DNA from 2 places in the Leucobacter japonicus genome. Region 1 is predicted to be linked to the other one. Evidence: predicted binding sites of a transcription regulator. Region 1 holds the regulator's gene; the other holds the start of a gene.
The links. Region 1 encodes HrcA, which represses chaperone genes, less so after heat shock. Its sites were predicted from a motif close to TTNGCACTCGNNNNNNNCGAGTGCNAA; they were not measured.
Positions count from the first base shown of each region.

Region 2: groL (chaperonin GroEL) is a predicted target of HrcA. The motif match lies at 8,693-8,719, and genes of this name have one in related genera.

Region 1 covers NZ_JHBX01000142.1:471,646-481,764, forward strand. Annotated here, with positions in the region: gene holA (DNA polymerase III subunit delta) at 1-1,017, shown strand, start outside; gene rpsT (30S ribosomal protein S20) at 1,138-1,398, opposite strand; gene AMS67_RS16335 (HNH endonuclease signature motif containing protein) at 1,583-3,037, shown strand; gene lepA (translation elongation factor 4) at 3,105-4,958, shown strand; gene AMS67_RS17025 (DUF1990 domain-containing protein) at 4,955-6,091, shown strand; gene hemW (radical SAM family heme chaperone HemW) at 6,098-7,324, shown strand; gene hrcA (heat-inducible transcriptional repressor HrcA) at 7,488-8,525, shown strand; gene dnaJ (molecular chaperone DnaJ) at 8,582-9,679, shown strand; gene AMS67_RS16365 (16S rRNA (uracil(1498)-N(3))-methyltransferase) at 9,682-10,119, shown strand, end outside.
Region 2 covers NZ_JHBX01000107.1:68,231-78,349, reverse strand. Annotated here, with positions in the region: gene AMS67_RS09095 (HtaA domain-containing protein) at 1-422, shown strand, start outside; gene AMS67_RS09090 (HtaA domain-containing protein) at 616-3,519, shown strand; gene AMS67_RS09085 (HtaA domain-containing protein) at 3,579-4,517, shown strand; gene AMS67_RS09080 (heme/hemin ABC transporter substrate-binding protein) at 4,514-5,635, shown strand; gene AMS67_RS09075 (FecCD family ABC transporter permease) at 5,750-6,820, shown strand; gene AMS67_RS09070 (heme ABC transporter ATP-binding protein) at 6,817-7,626, shown strand; gene AMS67_RS09065 (LytR C-terminal domain-containing protein) at 7,734-8,597, shown strand; gene groL (chaperonin GroEL) at 8,792-10,119, shown strand, end outside.

The DNA of each region.
Region 1 (10,119 bases):
CCCCGATCGGCTTCTGCGAAGGCGAAGATTCAGCAGCTCGACTGGAGCGAAGCACGACCGGCTTCTGTCGTGCTCATTTCAGGTCCCGAGGCCTTTCTCGCCGACCGCGCCGGCCAGGCGATCAAGTCTGCTCTCGTCGATGCGCACACCGACCTCGAAGTACACGATGTCGATGCCGCTTCGTACACGGCAGGGGAGCTCTTCACCATCGCCAGTCCGTCGCTCTTTGCTGAGCCCCGACTCATTCGGGTCGACGGCGTTGAGAAGTGCTCCGACGCGTTCCTCGAAGATGCGAAGCGTTACGTGGTCGAGCCCGCAGACGACACGACGCTCGTGTTGCGACACTCGGGCGGGCAGCGCGGAAAGGCGCTGCTCGATCTGGTGCGTGGTGGCGCGGGGGCCGGCATCGAAGTGGTCTGCCCTGAAATGAAGAAGGATCAAGACCGACTGGCGTTCGTGCAAGCCGAGTTCCGTCGGGCCGGCGCGCAGGCGACTCCGGGCGCCGTGCGCCAGCTCGCTGCGGCGTACTCAGGCGGAATCGGTGAGCTCGCCGGTGCGATCACGCAACTCGTCTCTGACGTAGGTACGCGCATTGACGAAGATCAGGTCACCCGCGCCACCGAAGGGCGCGTGGAGACGAACGCCTTCCGCGTGGCAGACGCCGCGACAGCGGGGCGCGCAGCCGACGCGCTCGTGCTGCTGCGTCAGGCGTTCTCGACCGGCACCGATCCGATTCCGATGCTCGCGGCATTGAACATGAAGGTGCGCGCGATGGCTCGGGTGTACGGAGCCGCGGGATCCGGCGGCCAATTGGCGAAGGAGCTCGGCATGGCACCGTGGCAGGTCGACCGCGCATTGCGTGAGGTGCGGGGGTGGCGCGAGGAGGATCTCGCGCGGGCCATCGATCTGGCCGCGGAAACCGAGTGGCTGCTGAAGGGTGGCAGTCGTGATCCCGAGTACGCGCTCGAGAAGTACTTGCTGTTCGTCGCGAAGCGCGGCAGGGTGTCGTTGCGCTGAAATGCGGTGGCGCGCGCGAAGCGCGTCGTCCTCGCGCGGCACGTCATCGACCGCTGGAAAATGGCGCACGAAAAAGGGCCCCGCCGAAGCGGGGCCCTCAAGACTGCTGCGCAGTGAGCGTTAGAGCGCTGCGACCTGTGCAGCGAGGCTCGACTTGCGGTTCGCAGCCTGGTTCTTGTGGATGACGCCCTTGGAGACGGCCTTGTCCAGCTTGCGGCTTGCAACCTTCAGCTTTGCCTCGGCAGCTGCCTTGTCGCCACCGGCGATAGCGGTGCGGGTCGCGCGCACGACGGTGCGGAGCTCGCTCTTGTACGCACGGTTGCGCTCGGTCGCCTTGAGGTTGGTCTTGATGCGCTTGAGCTGCGACTTAATGTTTGCCACGTTGAGATGTGTCCTTTGAAATCCAGTTGACGGGTTTGATCCGCACGGTGAGAGAGGGCACCTTACGGGAGGTGTGGTTGTTGACCACACGCAAGCCAAGAGTCGAGTCTAGCAGAACTCGGAACGTGATACCCGGCATTGCTGCCGTGTCAAGAATGTCGGTGGTCCCTGGTGAGATGGAAGCATGACCCCCGACACCCGTGAGCACCCCGCCACAGGCGGCGAGATGACTGTGGCTGGTGCGGCCGCAGGAGGTCTGTCGGCTCCGTCGGCTCCATGTTCCGCAGCCGGTGCGGCTCGGCGTGCGCGCGTCGATGAGTTGCTGAACTGGGTGGAGCACCTCGAAGGCGTGCAACGGGCCCTCGATGCGGCGCGGAGCGAGTTTCTCGGTGCGGCGGTCGAGCTGGCCACCGAACCCGGTGAAGGGCGGAGTACCGAGTTGGAGTACCGGTCACTGCGTGCGGAGGCGGCACTCCTGCTGGGAACGAGCGAGCGCGCCGCCGAGGCGCGCATGGATGCGGCGTACACGCTGCGTCGTCACTATCGCGGCGCGCACTCGGCACTCGCGAGCGGCGAGATCTCGGCGACGCATGCGCGAGTCATCGTGGATTCCGGCCTCGTGATTGGGGCGGGCGATGCCTCGACCACCGCCGCGCGCCGCGCGGACTATGAACGCGCAGTGCTCGTGCACGCGCGCGTCGAGACTGCCAACCGACTGCGGCCAATCGCGCGCAGACTCGCCGAGGAGTACGCCGAGCGCACCCTCGATGAGCGACACGAGGAGGCCGTGCGCCAGCGCCGCGTTGTCGTGACCGCGGTCGCCGACGGAATGTCCGAGCTGACGGCGGTACTGCCGACCGTCGAAGCCTTCGCGATCCACGACCGGTTGACGCGCATCGCTCGCGAGGTGGATCGAGTGTCGACGACTCGAACACGTGACCAGGTGCGAGCCGACGTACTGTGTGACTTGGTGTTGGGAGGCAGCGGGGCGGGGCTGCGTATTGCGCGACACCCCGACGGCAATCGGGCCGGCGAATGCGCCATCGATGCCCGCGTGCAGGTCATCGTGCCGTGGGAAGCGCTACACGCGCCACGATCGGGCAATAGCGCACCTGTGGCAGAGCTCGTCGGTGCGGGCCCGGTACCGCTGCAGGGCATCCGCGCACTCGCGGCCACCTCACCCGTGTGGCAACGCGTCGTGACGCATCCCCAGACCGCCGACGTGCTCAGCGTTGACCGGTACCGCCCGAGCGCGAGCATGCGCCGTCGGCTGGGAGCACGCGATCGGCACTGCCGCTTTCCCGGGTGCGGCGTCCCCGTCGCGCGGTGCGACCTCGACCACACGGTCGACGCGGCGCTCGGCGGTGCGACTGCCACCGACAACCTCGCCCACCTGTGCCGTGGTCACCACGTGCTGAAACACCACTCCGATTGGCGCGTGCGGCAGAGCGACGACGGTGTGCTGCACTGGACGAGTCCCGCTGGTCGTGCATACGCAGACCGGCCTCCGGGCCGCGTGAGATTCGCGCGTTCCGCTGAGGGGGCTGCGTCGGCGAGAAGGCCGCCGGGTGACGATGAGGTTGGAGACCAATCGGATGGCGATGCGTTCAGAAGGCCCTACCCGGGTGAGCCCTTCTGATGCTCCAGAACGACCAGATGTCGGCACGCGCGCGATCCGGCGCCTGCGCGTGCGATAATTGCGAACAATGTCTCCACGCAGCTTGAACCCCCCGGCACCGGCGTCGACCGACCCCGCGAAGATCCGCAACTTCTGCATCATCGCGCACATCGATCACGGCAAGTCGACGCTTGCCGACCGCATGCTGCAGGTCACCGGAACGGTGCCCGACCGTGAAATGCGCGCGCAGTACCTCGACAAGATGGATATTGAGCGCGAGCGCGGCATCACGATCAAGTCGCAGGCGGTGCGCATGCACTGGGCAACCGATGCGGGTGACTTCGCTCTCAACATGATCGACACCCCGGGGCACGTCGACTTCAGCTACGAGGTATCGCGCTCGCTCGCCGCGTGCGAGGGGGCGATCCTGCTGGTCGACGCCGCGCAGGGCATCGAGGCGCAAACGCTCGCGAACCTCTACCTCGCGATGGAGAATGACCTCGAAATCATCCCGGTCCTGAACAAGATCGACCTCCCGGCTGCCGACCCCGAGCGCGTGTCGCGCGAGATCGCTGATCTGATCGGTGGCGATCCCGACGACATTTTGAAGGTGTCGGGCAAGACCGGTGCCGGCGTGGAAGAGCTCCTCGATCGCGTGGTTGAGCGCATCCCCGCGCCCGTGGGCGTGGCCGATGCCGCCCCGCGAGCGATGATCTTCGACTCGGTGTACGACCCGTACCGCGGCGTCGTCACCTACGTGCGCATGATCGACGGCAATCTGTCGCCGCGCGAAAAGATCCAGATGATGTCGACCGGGTATGACCACGAGGCGCTCGAGATCGGCGTGTCGGCGCCCGAGATGCGACCGACGCAGGGGCTTGCCGTCGGCGAGGTCGGTTATCTGATCACCGGTGTGAAAGATGTGCGGCTCTCGAAGGTCGGCGACACCGTCACCGCAAAGCGCAACCCGGCGACCGAGGCGCTGCCCGGCTACACCGACCCGAAGCCTATGGTGTTCTCGGGCCTGTACCCGCTCGACGGCTCCGATTACCCGGTGCTGCGTGAGGCGCTCGACAAGTTGAAGCTCGAAGACGCAGCGCTCCAATACGAGCCCGAGACGTCAGTCGCGCTCGGCTTCGGCTTCCGCTGCGGCTTCTTGGGCCTGCTCCACCTCGAGATCATCTCCGAGCGACTGCGCCGCGAGTTCGACCTCGACCTCATCGCGACGGCGCCGAGCGTCGTCTACCAGGTCACAAAGGAAGACGGCACTGAAGTAACGGTGACGAACCCGTCGGAGTACCCCGACGGCAAAATCCGTAACGTGCGCGAGCCCGTCGTGAAGACGGCGATCCTGGCGCCGAAAGACTACGTCGGCGCCATCATGGAGCTCTGCCAGAGCCGCCGCGGCAGCTTGCTCGGCATGGAGTACCTGGGCGAGCGCGTGGAGCTCCGCTACAGCATTCCGCTCGGCGAGATCGTCTTCGACTTCTTCGACCACCTGAAGAGTCGCACGCAGGGCTACGCAAGCCTCGACTACGAACCCATGGGCGATCAGGAAGCCGACCTCGTGAAGGTCGACATCCTGCTGCAGGGAGACACGGTCGACGCCTTCAGCGCGATCGTGCACCGCGACAATGCCTACAGCTACGGCACGATGATGGCGGAGCGACTCCGCAAGCTCATCCCGCGTCAGCAGTTCGAGGTGCCGATTCAGGCAGCCATCGGCGCGCGAGTGATCGCTCGCGAGACGATCCGCGCGATTCGCAAGGACGTGCTCGCCAAGTGCTACGGCGGCGACATCAGCCGCAAGCGCAAACTGCTCGAGAAGCAGAAAGAGGGCAAGAAGCGCATGAAGATGGTGGGGCGCGTCGAGGTTCCCCAAGAAGCCTTCATCGCAGCGCTCTCCGGAGATGTGGAGGGCAAGGAAGGCGCCAAGCGATGAGCAAGGAGCAGCCCCCGCGTCGCAGCAGCCACGTCGAGATGCCGGTGACGTATGCCGCTGTCGGCGCGTCGAAGCAACCCGATATCGTCAAGTTTCCGCCGGAGGGCATGACCTCATACGAGGAAGAGCTCCGCCTCGGCAGCGGACAGGAGCGCTTCCTGCTCGCATCGAGCCTGCTCATGACCTGGGGTGCGCAACGCGGTTCGGGCGTGCGCGTCACCGACATCGTGCGCGGCTCGGGCGCGGAGTACGCCGGCCCGTCGTTCTCGGGGGACGGCATCCCTGAAGCCGCGGGTGAACTCGAAGAGCACTTCGGGCCCGATGGCGAACCGTTCATCGTCGCGGGAACGACAGCGACGCTGCACGCAGGCGGCCAAGACCCACGAGGCATACTCGTGATCTACACCATCGATGACGACCGATGCGTCGGTTTCGCGTGGGGCACCCGAGACGAGCAGGGCGCCGTGGGGGAGCAACGCTTCGCGATCGAATTCCGCCCCGATGACACGGTGTGGGCGGTCGCCCGCGGATTCGTCGCTGCCCCGAAGAGCGGGCTGCTGGGACTCAAGGGGCGTGCCGACGTGCGCATCGCACTCGACGCCGTGAAATCGCAGCTGGCGAGCCTCGCCCCGGGCGCACAACCCACACCGAACTTGGGGGCGGCAGACGATGAGACATCCGTCGCCATCGCTGACGACGGCGATGCCGCTGACGTCAGCGGGCGAGTCGAATCGTCGCCGGAGGCATCCGAAGTGCTCGAACCGGAGTTCGTCGAGTCGGGGGAGACGCCCGCGTCCGATGAGCCGTCTGAGCCAAGTGCGGCATCAGAGCTGATCGTGGAGGAGGAGACGGTCGCGTTCGCTGAGCCCGAAGTGTCTGCCGAGCCGGACGCATCTGCCGAGCCGGAAGCATCGCAAGAGCGCACAGCTTCGCCCGTACCCGAAGCATCGCCCGAGACAGAAGCTTCGCCACTGCCCGAAGACTCGCTGGAGCCCGAAGCATCTGCAGTGACCGCAGATTCACCGCAACCCAGTCCGGTGGCTGAACCTGTCGAGACTGCAGGCGACGACTCCTCCACCTCCGAAGTGCCCGTGTCGACCACGCATCAGCGTCGGCCGAGCAGCCGTCGGTGATCCGCCGTGCCGAGCGCGCTCCCCGAGGGTGATCCGGCTCCCGATGACGGCTCGCTTCCTGCGAGTGTCGCAATCGGGGCCGAACACCGAAACTTCGGCGTCTACGTGCACGTCCCGTACTGCCGTGTCCGCTGCGGGTACTGCGACTTCAACACCTACACCGCGAGTGAGCTCGGCGGCACGACCCGCGACGATTACGCGTCTCAAGTCGGCCAGGAGCTCGCGCTCGGTGCATCGGTGCTCCGCGACGCGGGTCTGCCAGAGCGCCCGGTTTCGACCGTATTCTTCGGGGGTGGCACGCCGACGCTGCTGCCGGCGAGCGATCTTGCGACCATGCTCGGCCGCATCCGCGAGGAGTGGGGGCTGGCGCCGGGAGCCGAGGTAACGACGGAAGCGAACCCCGATTCCGTTGACGCCGCGTACCTGCGCACGCTCGCCGAGGCCGGTTTCACCCGCGTGAGTTTCGGCATGCAGTCGGCCGTGCCGCACGTGCTGGCCACGCTCGACCGCACCCACTCGCCCGAGCGCGTGCCGCTCGTCACCGAATGGGCTCGCGACGCTGGCCTCCAAGTCAGTGTCGACCTCATCTACGGCACGCCAGGCGAAAGCCTTGCCGATTGGGAACGCTCGATCGACGCCGCACTCGCGTGCGCTCCCGATCACATTTCGGCGTATGCGCTGATCATCGAGCGCGGCACCAAACTCGCAGCGCAGATTCGTCGTGGCGAGGTGGCGGAACCCGACGAGGATCTGCACGCCGAGATGTACGAGCTCGCCGACGCGCGCTTCGCTGCCGCTGGCTTCTCGTGGTACGAGATCAGCAATTGGTCGCGCACCCCTGAGACCCGCTCCCGGCACAATCTCTCGTACTGGACGGGCGAAGACTGGTGGGCTGCGGGGCCAGGCGCCCACAGCCACGTCGGCGGCGTGCGGTGGTGGAACGTCAAGCATCCTGGTGCCTATGCGCAGCGCATGGCAGCGGGCGTCTCCCCAGCGCACTCACGCGAGACCCTCACCGATGCGTCACGCCGTGAAGAACGCATTCTGCTCGAAACCCGGATCGCCGAGGGCCTGCCTGCCGAGGTGCTGACGGCGGAGGAGCGCCGGGCGATCCCGCAGCTCATCGCCGACGGACTCATCGACGGGCGAGCCGCGATCGGCGGCCGGGTGATCCCGACCCTGCGCGGTCGGTTGCTCGCGGATACCGTCGTGCACCGGCTGCTCGGCAGCTGACATGAATCGAGCTCACGCCTCAGATCTCGCCGCAGGCGAACACGGAGCCGCCACTCCGAATGCCGCCTGATCGTCGGACTGCGGTAGGCTTAGCACTCGGAATATGCGAGTGCCAGTGCCCGTGCGCGAGGCCCGCATCCACGATTCGGCGTCAGGAGGGGCAATGGTTTCCGAGCGCAGCCTCGCCGTACTGCACGCGATTGTCAGTGACTACGTTTCCTCGAACGAACCGGTGGGCTCGAAAGCGATCGTCGATCGCCACAGCTTCGGGGTGTCTGCGGCGACGATTCGCAACGATATGGCGCTGCTCGAAGAAGACGAGTTGATCGCGCAGCCGCACACATCGTCGGGCCGCGTCCCCACCGACAAGGGGTACCGGCTCTATGTCGACACCCTGGCTCGCATTCGCCCATTGACGGTCGCCCAGCGCACGGCGATCGAGCGGTTCCTCGGCGATTCTTCAGACCTCGACGACGTCATGGCCCGCACCGTGCGTCTGCTCTCGCAACTCACCAATCAGGTTGCTGTGGCGCAGTACCCGTCGTTGCGTCGCACCGCGGTGCGGCACATCGATCTCGTGGCGCTCGGTGAAGATCGGGTGCTGAGCGTGCTGATTCTCGGCAGCGGGGTCGTCGAACAGCAGGTCGCCTGGTTGCCGGCCTCGCGCGTCACCGAGGCCTGGGTGCACGGTCTGCGTCAGCGGATCGCCGAAGCGGCGGTCGGCATCGACGTCGAGTCTGCAGCCGCGGCCGTCGCCGAACTCGAGGCGGATATCGAGAGCTGGGCGCAACCCGACGAAATCGACCTCGTGCGGCGCGTGCTGACCGTCGTCTTCGACCAGCTCCAGGCCAATCGCAACGACCGCATCGCCGTCGCCGGCGCAGCCAATCTGTCGCGCCCCGACGGTGAATTCGCCGGATCGTTGCCCGTGGTGCTCGAAGCGATCGAAGAGCAGGTGACCCTGCTGCGACTCTTCGGCGAACTCGCGCACGATGGCAGAGAAGTTTCTGCGTCGATCGGGCGAGAAAACGAGCCGTACGGGTTATCCGAGACCTCGATCATCGCGTCCACATACGAAGAAGGCACCGCCGTGTCGAAGCTCGGCGTGCTCGGCCCGCTGCGCATGGACTATGCCGGCAACATTTCGACGGTGCGCGCGGTCGCCCGATACCTCAACCGATTCCTGGGTGAAGAGCGGTAATCCGCCGCCTCATCCGACCAGCACTTCCCACCACCAACCCCTAGGAGTACAACAGCGTGGCCGATCACTACGAGACCCTCGGAGTCACCCGCGAGGCGACCCCCGAAGAGATCAAAAAGGCCTACCGGCGTTTGGCGCGCCAGCTGCACCCGGATGTGAATCCGAGCGAAGACGCGGCAGAGAAGTTCAAAGACGTGACGCACGCGTACGACGTGCTCAGTGACCCCGAACAGCGTCAGCGCTATGACATGGGTGGCGGCCAGGGCGGGGCGGCGGGCTTCGGCGATATCTTCGAGACCTTCTTCGGGGGCGGCTTCGGCGGCGGTCAGCGCGGCCCGCGCTCGCGTTCGGAGCGCGGTGACGATGCGATGATTCGCGTGGACGTCTCGCTCGAAGACGTCATCTTCGGCACCCAGCGCGAGATCACGGTCAATACGGCGGTGCTCTGCAACGTCTGCCAGGGCAGCTGCTGCCAGCCCGGCACCCACCCCGTCACCTGCGATGTCTGCGGCGGACAGGGCCAGGTGCAGCGCCAGGTCCGTTCGCTGTTCGGCAACGTGGTCACGATGCACCCGTGCGGCAGCTGCCAGGGGTATGGCACCGTCATCGAGCATCCCTGCGTTGAGTGCGCGGGCAAGGGGCGCGTGCGCGAGCGCCGCACCTTCCCGATCGACGTGCCCTCGGGCATCGACACCGGCACTCGCCTGCAGATGCGTGGCGGTGGCGAGGTCGGCCCGGGCGGTGGGCCCAATGGCGACCTGTTCATCGAATTCCGCGTGATGCACCACGATATCTTCAGCCGCGACGGCAATGATCTGCTCTGCACGATGCAGCTGTCGATGACCGACGCGATTCTCGGCGCGAGCGCGAAACTCGCGGGGCTCGACGGCGAGGTCGAGGTCGAGGTCGAGGCCGGCACCCAGTCGGGCGACATGCTGACGGTGCGCGGGCGCGGCATCCAGGGGCTGCGCAGCACGACGCGCGGCGACCTGAAGATTGCGGTGCAGGTGGCGACGCCGACCAAGCTGTCGAACCGAGAGAAGGATCTGGTGCGCCAGCTCGCCGCGCTGCGCAAGGACGAGCAGCCGCATCTCGGGGAGTTCCACCAGGGCTTCTTCGGCAAGATTCGCGACCGCTTCTTCCGCCAGGGCTGAGCATGGCGAACCTCTACTACCGCGAAGATCTCGACGATGCGGCGTTCGCTCCGGGCGCGCTGGTCGAGATCACCGGTGAGGAGGCGCGGCACGCGGTTCGCGTGAGCCGTCTGCGCGTGGGCGAGCGCATTCTCGTGGGCAATGGTCGCGGCGCGATCGGTGCCGGCACCGCAGAGCAGGTCGCGAAGGATCGCTTCAGCGTGCGCATCGATCACGCCGAGGGCGGTGACGCCGCGGTCGGGCCTCGCCTCGTGCTCGTTCAGGCACTCGCCAAGGGCGATCGCGACGAGCGCGCTGTCGAGCAGGCGACCGAGTTCGGCGTCGACGCGATCGTGCCCTGGCAGGCGAGCCGCTCCGTGTCGCGCTGGGACGGCGCGGGCGGTGCGGAGAAGACCGCGAAGGGCGTCGCAAAGTGGCAGCGTATTGCGCGTGAAGCGGCG
Region 2 (10,119 bases), on a different contig from region 1:
CCGTGTTCAGAGTGAATGCGCCAGTTTCGGTGGGTGCCCAGACCGTGACCGCATCATTCGCTCCGGCGACGGGGTCGTATGCGCTCGCTTCGGCAGCTTCGGCACAGCTCAAGGTCACGAAAGTCACGCCATCGGTCACGGCGAAGTTTGCCAAGCCATCAGTAACGACGAAGCAGGCCGCGCAGGTCACTGTGGGGGTGAAGGTGCCAGGGGTCCTCAAGGCGCAGGCCTCGAAGCTGCGCGTTGAGGTGTATGACGGGTCGAAGAAGATCGCGACGTCGACGCTGAGCTCTGCGGGAACGGCAGCGGTGAACTTGCCGAAGTTGTCTGCCGGCTCGCACAAGGTGAAAGTGAAGTTCGTCGGCAGCGCGAACCTCAACGCTGCGTACAGTGCGGTCGCAACGCTGACGGTGAAGAAGTAATCGCTTGCGCCCGGGCGGCCTGCTGCTCGAGTGCAATTTCAGTCGTGCGAACAGCCGGAAAACTTGCATCATCTGATGAGGCGGACCAGACTAGAAGTTGGATTACTTAGGTGAACCTCACCTTGGGCAGACATTGCGCCGAGTGAGTGAGGAGCGAAGGATCCGGTCGACGTCGTCTCACAAAGGATTATTCGTGTCTGCTCGCACGCGCTTCATCAGAACCAGCTCCCTCGGGATCATTGGACTGCTCGTAGCTGGTGCGGTGTACAGCGGCGGATCGGCGGCGTACGCCGTCGATGGATCAGTCGGAGGCTCGATCGGCGCAATCGAATCGGTCGACGAGGCGTCGTCGGCCAGCGAGGTGACGAACGACCCCGCGGCCGATGCGTCGGACCCGGCGTCGGTTGCCAATGGCGCAACTGAGATTGAGGCGCCCGCAGCCCCCGCGCCGGTCGCGGACGCGGCCCCGGTCGAGGTGGCCCCGGCGCCCGAGGCGACCGTGCTCCCTGAATCAACCGACGTGACCGAGCCCGTCGATGCCGCGGCGGTACTGGACGTACCTGCTCCGAACGCGGCCGACACCGCGACGTTGCAGTGGGGCGGGAAAACGTCGTTCCGCAACTACATCACGAGCCCGATTGCCAAGGGAACGATCACCACACTTGGCGCGACGACAGGGACTGACACCTTCTCGTGGACCCGCGGATCGGTTGTGGAACCAGTGGGCAATGATGCCACCGGACTCGAAATCGAATTCGGTGCTGCGGACGGCGTGCATTTCCAGGGACACGCCAGCGGCGACGACTTCATCCTCGATCTTGCCTTCACGCACCCGAAGATCAAGGTGACCTCCTCGACAACGGCCGAGTTGTATCTGGACGTGGATGGTCGCGAATTCGTCGACACTACGACGGTGGGCGACTATTACTCGCTCGACGACGTGCACTTCGCCGATGTCACTCTGCCGGCTTACACACAGAGCGGCTCGACGTACACGTGGGCCAACGCCGACGCAACGATGACCGCAGATGGGCTTGAAGCGTTCGGCGGTTTCTACAACGCGACCACCGCGGGCCTGGACCCGATCACTTTCAGCGCCGACATTGAAACCCCGGTCGAAGGGCCGAAGGGAGCGGAGACGAAGCTCGCACTCTCCGGCACTCAGTCCTCGAAGTTCGTCGGGGCAGATGTTGCGCTCGAGGCGAAGGTGACGCCGGCCGAAGCGCTGGGTACGGTGCAGTTCACCGAGAACGGCATCGCGATCGGAGCGCCGGTGGCCGTGCAACGCGGAAGCGCGAAGTACACGGTGAAGCCGACGAAGGCGGGCAACTTCGAGTACCGTGCGTCGTTCACGCCGACGGATACGAATCAGTTCTTGGCATCGAAGTCCGTCGATCCTGTCACGGTGAGTCTCACCGAAGAGGTCACCGGCACGAAGGGCACCCTGCAGTGGGGCGTCAAGGAGTCCTTCCGCTCCTACATCACCGGCAACATTGCGCATGGTGAGATTCTGGCGAGCGGCGGCGCGAAGCAGGCGAACGGCAATGGTGTCTTCACCTTCCCGCAGGCGTCCACTGAGAAGTGGAACGGGAAGACTGGTTCGGTGAAGTACGCCGGAACGGTGAATTTCACGGGCCACGGTGGCATCCTCAATGTTGATGTTCGCAATCCGGAGATCATCGTGAAGAACGAGAAGTCCGCTGAATTGCGCATTCCATTCGGCACGAATCAGACCTTGACCGTGGCGACGATCGACCTGAGCAAGGCAACGCGCAGCGCGCTCGCCGGCGGTGCGGTCAAGTTCGAGAACGCGAAGGCGACGCTGACCAACGACGGTTCGAGCAAGTTCTTCAGCTACGAGTTCGAACCGGGTGAACTGACCGAGTTCTACAAGCCCGGTCAGCAACTTGACGATATGACGTTCATCATCGGGGCCGACAGTGGGGCGAAGCCGTCCGAGCCCACGACGAACCCGTCGAAGCCGACGACCCCGTCGAAGAACGATCCCGCGACCCCCACCGCACCCGTCGCGACCGATGGTGCGGCTGCCGGGTCGATGAATTGGGGAGTTTCCTCGTACTTCGTCGGCTACACCACGCAGAAGTCGGGCCCGTCGTGCCCGACCGCGGGCAAGCACTGCGCCGGTGGCTCCATTGATCAGTCCGGTGTGGGCGGCGACGCCGGGTCGGGCTGGTCGTTCCCGCAGGCCGTGAGTTCCAGTTGGAACACGGCTGCGCAGACGGGCACCGTGCAGTACTCGGGTTCGGTGCTGTTCAAGGGCTACGGGCAGACCATGTTCCAGGTCGTGAACCCCTCGATCACGGTGAACAGCGCAAGTTCGGCGACGCTTTCGACCGGTAACAGTACCCGCTACGGCCCCCAGTCGGTGCAGCTGAACCTCGCGAGCGCTGCGAAGTCGGTCGGCGCCAGCGGTGAGGTGACCTGGAGCGGAGTCACTGTTGAGGGATCAATGATGGGCATCTCCGACAGTCAGGTGATCGGCTTCGACAACCTGAGCTTCACTGTCGGCTCTGCCGCGCAGGTCAGCTACGGGTCCGCCTCGGCGGGCGAAGGCGCGAAAGACAAGAAGACCTACACCCCGGCGGCCACGGCTCCGGCGACGACTGGCGTCACGGTGCTCACCGACGCGGAGAAGATCAAGCCTGGCGGGCGCATCGAGATCGAGGCCTCCGGGTTCGACAAAGACGACGAGGGCGTGCTGGTCGTGCTCTATTCCGATCCGATCGTGCTCGACGATGCAGCGCAGGCCGACGAGAACGGTGTGGTGCGCTGGTCGGGAACCCTGCCGAAAGACGTGACCGGCACGCATACGATCACGATCCAGGGCAGCACGAATGCGGGCGCCGTCATCGACATCGTCGAACCCGAGAAGAAGAAAAAGGCTTCGCAGTCGCGGGCGCAGCAGGGCACGCAGCTTGAGACGCAGGCGGTGCAGGATCGCGCCATGTCTGCCGGGTTCCTCCCGACCGCGGGCGGCATGGCACTCTGGGAGTGGTGGGCGAGTGCCGGTGGTCTCGTCGCGATCGCTGCCTGCATGACACTCCTCGCGATCCGCCAACGTCGGAGTGCGCGATGACGCTCCGCTGGAGCGCCCCACACCCTCTTTCCGTACTTCAGAACACAGGAGATCCATCCGTGAACGCCCGAATTCGTCGCTCCGGCGCCCTCCTCGCCGGGGCCGCAATGATCGGTGGGCTGCTGCTCGCCCCGACCGCCGCCCAGGCGCAGCCGGTGCGCGCTGAGAACGCCGCATCCGGCACGTGCGAGGTCACCGGCGGATCGTTCACCTGGGGAGTGAAGGAGAGCTTCCGCGCTTACATCAGCGGCAGCATCGCCAACGGATCGTGGGAGGAATCCGACGGAGCGACCTACGAAACTCCCTACTTCTCATGGAGTGGTGCGACGGGCAGCATCGATCCCGAGACCGGAGAGGGCGCCGTGTCGTTCACGGGCACCGTTCACTTCACCGGCCACGATGGCGTGCTCGACCTCACGTTAGCGAACCCGACCATCGAGTTTGAAGGCGACGGCACGGCGGCGCTGCTGCTCGATGCGCGCAGCAACGACATGGAGGGCAAGGTCGCGATTGACGCGACGCAGGAGTGGGTCGGCGACGTCACGGTGCCGGATCAGCTCGGCGTGAGCGACAACGCGCTGCAGCTGCAAGACCTGCCCACGAAGCTTACGAATTCAGGGGCGAAGGCGTTCGCCGGATTCTACGAGGCAGACATCGATCTCGACCCGATCGCGGTCGACCTGCAGTTCGCGAGCTGCGCGGATTCTGCCGGTGGGGAGGTCGCTGCATCCGACGCTGCGGATGCGAGCGATGCCGTGGCCACGACCGACGCCCCGGTGGCGACGCAGACTCCCGTACCGGCTCAGGCGTCGAACGATATCCCCTGGCTTCCGATCATCATCGGCGGCGTCGCGATCCTCGTGATCGGTGTCACCGGCGGCATCCTGCTCGGTGGGCGCAAACCGAAGCCTGCAGCGCCGGCCGCTGCACCGCAGTCGGAGGCGCCGCAGCAGCCGAACCCGCAGGCGACTGACAAGCTGTTCGGAGACCAGCAGTGATCCGCGGTCGACGCATCCCGGCAACGGCAGCAGCGATCCTGACCGCTGCACTGCTGCTCGCAGGGTGCTCGACTGCCGGGAACGGTGGGGGAGATGCGGCCTCGGGCGCGTCTGCGCAGCCCTCGGTGCCGCTCGCCGAGTTGCAGACGCTCGACGACCCGAAAGCATATGAAGGGCCCTCGACGGCGGTGCTGCAGCACTCCGAGATCGAGCCGATTGCCGAGAACCCGGTGCAGACGCTGCCCGCCACCGTGCCGTCGTACGCGACCGACGGGTCGAGCAGCGACGTCGTCATCGAGTCGACCGACAAGGTCGTCGCCGCTGATCTCGGCGGCAACATCTCCGTGACGATCGCCGGCCTCGGCTTCGCCGACAGCCTCGTCGGTGTCGATCAGTCGACCACGCTCGAGAGCCTGAGTGATCTGCCGCGGGTGACCAGTGGGGGCCACACGGTGAACGCCGAAGCGATCATCGACCTGCACCCCGACCTCGTGATCACCGACGGCACGGTCGGCCCGCGCGACGTGATCGAACAGCTCCAAGACGTGGGCATCCAGGTGGTCTTCGTGCAGAACGAGGCTTCGTTCGCCGGCGCCGAGGATCTCGCGCGGCAGGTCGCTGCGATCTACGGCAGCCCCGAGACCGGGGAGCAGCTCGCCCAGCGCATCGCGAGCGAGGTCGACGCGAAGAAGGCGGAGATCGCGAAGATCGCTCCGGCGAATGCCGACGGCAAGCTGCGCATCGCGTTCGTCTACCTGCGCGGCACCGCCGGCGTGTACTACCTCTTCGGCAAGGAGTCGGGGGCCGATCAGCTGATCGAAGCGCTCGGCGGGGTCGATGTCGCCACCGACATGGGCTGGGACGGCATGAAGCCGATGACCGACGAGGCGCTCGTGAAAGCGAACCCCGATCTCATCCTCGTGATGACGAAGGGCATCGAGTCGGTCGGCGGCGTCGACGGACTGCTCGAGGAGAAGCCGGCCATCGCCGTGACCACCGCGGGCGAGCACCGTCGGTTCGTCGATATGGAAGACGGCACGATTCTCTCATTCGGGCCGCGCTCGGCCGACATTCTCGACGCCCTCGCCCGGGCGATCTACGCGCCCGCGGCCGAATAGGCCGCCACCCGACTGCGCGTCGCGGCGTCGATACAATAGAACACTGTGTCGGCGCCCACGCGGCTCCAGCGGCACTTTCGGCTCACGCCGCTCCCACCGCACAGAAAGCATCACGTGACGAACGCCACCCAACGGATCCTCGGTCGCCGCAGCGCGGGCCGCGGAGCCATCGTCATCATCGCGGCGGCGATCCTGCTCGCGATCGGCATCGTGCTCTCCGCCGGAATGGGGCAGCTCTCAATCGGACCCGCTGAGGTCATCGGCTCCATTCTGCAGAAGCTCGGGATCACCAACAGTTGGGCGCCCACCGACGATCTGATGGATCGTACGCTGTGGCAGATCCGCTTCCCGCGCGTCGTCATGTCGTTGCTCGTCGGTGCAGCACTCGCCGTTGCGGGCGCCGTGATGCAGGCGATCTTCGGCAACCCGCTCGCGGAGCCCGGCGTCGTCGGCGTGTCATCGGGCGCAGCGCTGGGCGCCTCGGCGTCGATCACGCTCGGCGTCACCGCCTTCGGCAACTGGACGGTCGCGGTCTTCGCGTTTGCCGGCGGGCTCGCGGCCACTCTCATCGTCTACCTCACCGCGCGGGCCCAGGGGCGCACCGAGATCGTCACGCTGCTGCTGACCGGCGTCGCGATCAACGCGTTCGCCGGGGCCGGTATGGCCCTCTTTACGTTCATCGGCGACACCGCCAGCCGCGAGCAGATCGTGTTCTGGCAGCTCGGGTCGCTCAACGGATCGCGCTGGAACGAAGTCGTCATCGTTGCGGTCGTGGCCGCGATTGCCGCGTTCGTGGCGATCCTGCTCGCCGACCAATACGACCTGCTCTCGCTCGGCGATCGCACCGCGGCCCACCTCGGCGTGCGCGTGGAGCGCCTGCGCATCGTGTCGATCGTGCTCGTGTCGCTGCTGACGGGCGTCGGCGTCGCCTTCGTCGGTGTCATCTCGTTCGTCGGTCTCGTCGTGCCGCACCTGATGCGCATGATTCTGGGGCCATCGCATCGTATGCTGCTGCTGGCATCATTGCTCGGCGGCGGCGTACTGCTGATCTACGCCGACCTGCTGGCGCGCACCCTCGTCGACGGTGCAGACCTGCCAATCGGCATGCTCACGTCGCTCGTCGGCGGGCCGTTCTTCTTCTGGCTGATCCGCCGCAACCGTAAACGCGCAGGAGGATGGGCATGAGCGTCTCGACGACTCCGGAGCCCCGCCCCGGCGAGGTCGCACAGCAGGTCACCGGTGTGAGTTATCACGTCGGTGAGCTGGCGATCCTCTCCGAAGTGACACTCGATGTGCGCTACGGCGAGGTGCTCGCGCTCGTCGGCCCGAACGGCGCGGGGAAGTCGACGCTGCTCAGTGTGCTGTGCGGCGATGTGACCCCGAGTGCCGGGTCGGTGACGTTCGACGACCGGGCGATGCATGCGTGGCCCGCCCGCGAATTGGCCCGCGCCCGCGCGGTGCTGCTGCAGGCGAACCAGGTGGCGTTCTCGTTCACCGCGCAGCAGGTCATCGACATGGGGCGCGCGCCGTGGATCGGCACGCCCCAGTCTGAAGATGACGAACGCGCAATTCGTGACGCCACGGTTGCGGCCGACGTCTCCCACCTCACCGGTCGCGGGTTTCCGCATCTCTCCGGTGGCGAGAAAGCGCGGGTATCGCTCGCTCGTGTGCTCGCTCAAGAGACCCGTGTCGTGCTGCTCGATGAGCCGACGGCCGCGCTCGATCTCAAACATCAAGAGGCGGTGCTGCAGATCGCGCGGCAGCTCGCCGCGGCCGGTCGCGCCGTCATCGTGGTGCTTCACGACCTGTCGCTCGCTGGTGCGTACGCTGACGAGGTGGCGATTCTCGCGGGAGGTGCGCTCGTCGCACGCGGCGCGCCCGGTGCAGTGCTCACCGAGCAGCGCATCGCCGACGTCTACGGTGCGCCCGTGCGGGTGATCCCGGACCCCGACACGGGGCGACCGATTGTGATTCCGCGCCGCAATCACTGACCCTGTCATCGAACTGGCAGGTCATGACAGGTAGTGTGGGGGCATCTCGCCCCGCAAACGGCGTGCGGAGAGCACGGCAGCAACAAACCCAGACAAAGGAAACCCGAGTGGCGCAACGGACCAGTGTGGATGGATCACGTCCCAGTGCCCGTCAGACGTACCCGGAAGACCGGTTCGATCGGCTGAAGCGCACGGGCCGAGTGGGCGCGCATCGCGTCACCGCTCGCCCCCGCTACATCTGGCAGTACCTCATCGCCGGGCTCCTCGGGTTCGCCGTGCTCACGACGCTCGGCATTCTCGCAGTGCAGGGCATCGGTGGCACCGGCAAGCTCTCCCTCGGACCATCCGGTGAATCGTCCGGATCCGCCAACGCGAAGATTACGCCTGAACTCGATCCGACAGCCACCGTGGCGATTCTGAACGGCACGCCCACGCAGTATCTGGCGGCCGCGCTCGACACGATTGTGACCGAGCAGCAGTGGGGCTCGATCGAGTTCTCGGGGAGTGCCGCGACCGCCGACGTGGCCATCTCCGCGGTGTTCTATTCCGACCCGGCCGATGCTCCGGCCGCCGCAGGGCTGGCCGAGAAGCTCGGCGGCGTCTCCACGTACACGTCGACCGATTACGAGAAGTACGGCGTGCGGCTCGTGGTGCTGCTCGGTGCCGACTACAAGGGGCCCGGCATCGATGAGGCCGCGCAGCTCGCTGCCAATGGCGGCGACGCCACCGCTGAGGCAGAGGTCGAGGGCGATGCGACGGGCGCGACCCAGCGGGAAGTGAACCCCGCGACGGGCAACGAGATCAACCCAGATACGGGCCTCGACATCGACCCGACGACGGGGTGGGACATTGACGTCGCCACGGGATGGCCGATCGACCCGGCGACGGGCCTTGCGACTGATCCGTCGACGATCGCCGTCGCGAGCGATGCCACGGCGAGCGCAATGGCTGACGCCGCGGCTGCGCAGTAAGCGCGCACGGGCTCGCCCGTGAGCTGTTCTCGGAGTGTTCGCTCAGCGCGAGCGCGAGCGCTTGCACTCCCTGGGTGAGAGTGCCAAGATTGGTCTTAGCAGTCGATCTGACTGAGTGCTAAACATCTGTGCGCGGGCGTCTCGCGTCGGCACGGTGATGACCACATCTCGAACGTCCGGGAGGGGCGAAATACATGGCAAAGATCATTGCGTTTGATGAGGAAGCGCGTCGTGGACTCGAGCGGGGCCTGAACATCCTCGCCGACGCCGTGAAGGTGACGCTCGGCCCGCGCGGCCGCAACGTCGTACTGGAGAAGAAGTGGGGCGCTCCCACGATCACCAACGACGGCGTCTCCATCGCCAAGGAGATCGAGCTCGACGATCCCTACGAGAAGATCGGCGCTGAGCTCGTCAAGGAGGTCGCGAAGAAGACCGATGACGTCGCAGGCGACGGCACCACCACCGCGACCGTGCTCGCTCAGGCGCTCGTGCGCGAAGGCCTCCGCAACGTCTCGGCCGGCAGCGACCCCATCGCGATCAAGAAGGGCATCGAGAAGGCTGTTGCAGCCGTCTCGGCGAAGCTCCTCGAGAACGCTCAGGAGATCGAGACCACCGACCAGATCGCGGCGACCGCATCGATCTCGGCCGCTGACGAGCAGATCGGCAAGCTGATCGCCGAGGCGATCGACAAGGTCGGCAAGGAAGGTGTCGTCACCGTCGAGGAGTCGAACACCTTCGGCACCGAGCTCGAGCTGACCGAGGGCATGCGCTTCGACAAGGGCTACCTGTCGGCGTACTTCGTCACCGACGCCGATCGCCAGGAGGCGGTCTTCGAGGATCCCTACATCCTCATCGTCAACAGCAAGGTCTCGAACATCAAGGACCTGCTCCCCGTCGTCGATCCCGTGATCCAGTCGGGCAAGCAGCTCCTCATCCTCGCTGAGGACGTCGAGGGCGAAGCACTCGCCACCCTCGTGCTCAACAAGATCCGCGGCATCTTCAAGTCGGCTGCGGTCAAGGCTCCCGGCTTCGGCGATCGTCGCAAGGCCATGCTGCAGGACATCGCGATCCTCACCGGCGGCCAGGTCATCTCGGAAGAGGTCGGCCTCAAGCTCGAGAACGCGACGCTCGACATGCTCGGCACCGCGCGCAAGGTCATCATCACCAAGGATGAGACCACCATCGTCCAGGGTGGCGGCGACGAAGAGGCGATCCAGGGCCGCGTGACCCAGATCCGCCGCGAGATCGACAACACCGACAGCGATTACGATCGCGAGAAGCTCCAGGAGCGCCTCGCGAAGCTCGCCGGTGGCGTGGCCGTCATCAAGGCTGGCGCTGCAACCGAGGTCGAGCTTAAGGAGCGCAAGCACCGCATCGAGGACGCCGTTCGCAACGCGAAGGCAGCCGTCGAAGAGGGTGTGCTCGCCGGTGGCGGCGTCGCGCTGATCCAGGCCGGCAAGGACGTCTTCGGCACGCTCGAGCTCTCGGGTGACGAGGCTGTGGGCGCCAAGATCGTGCAGAC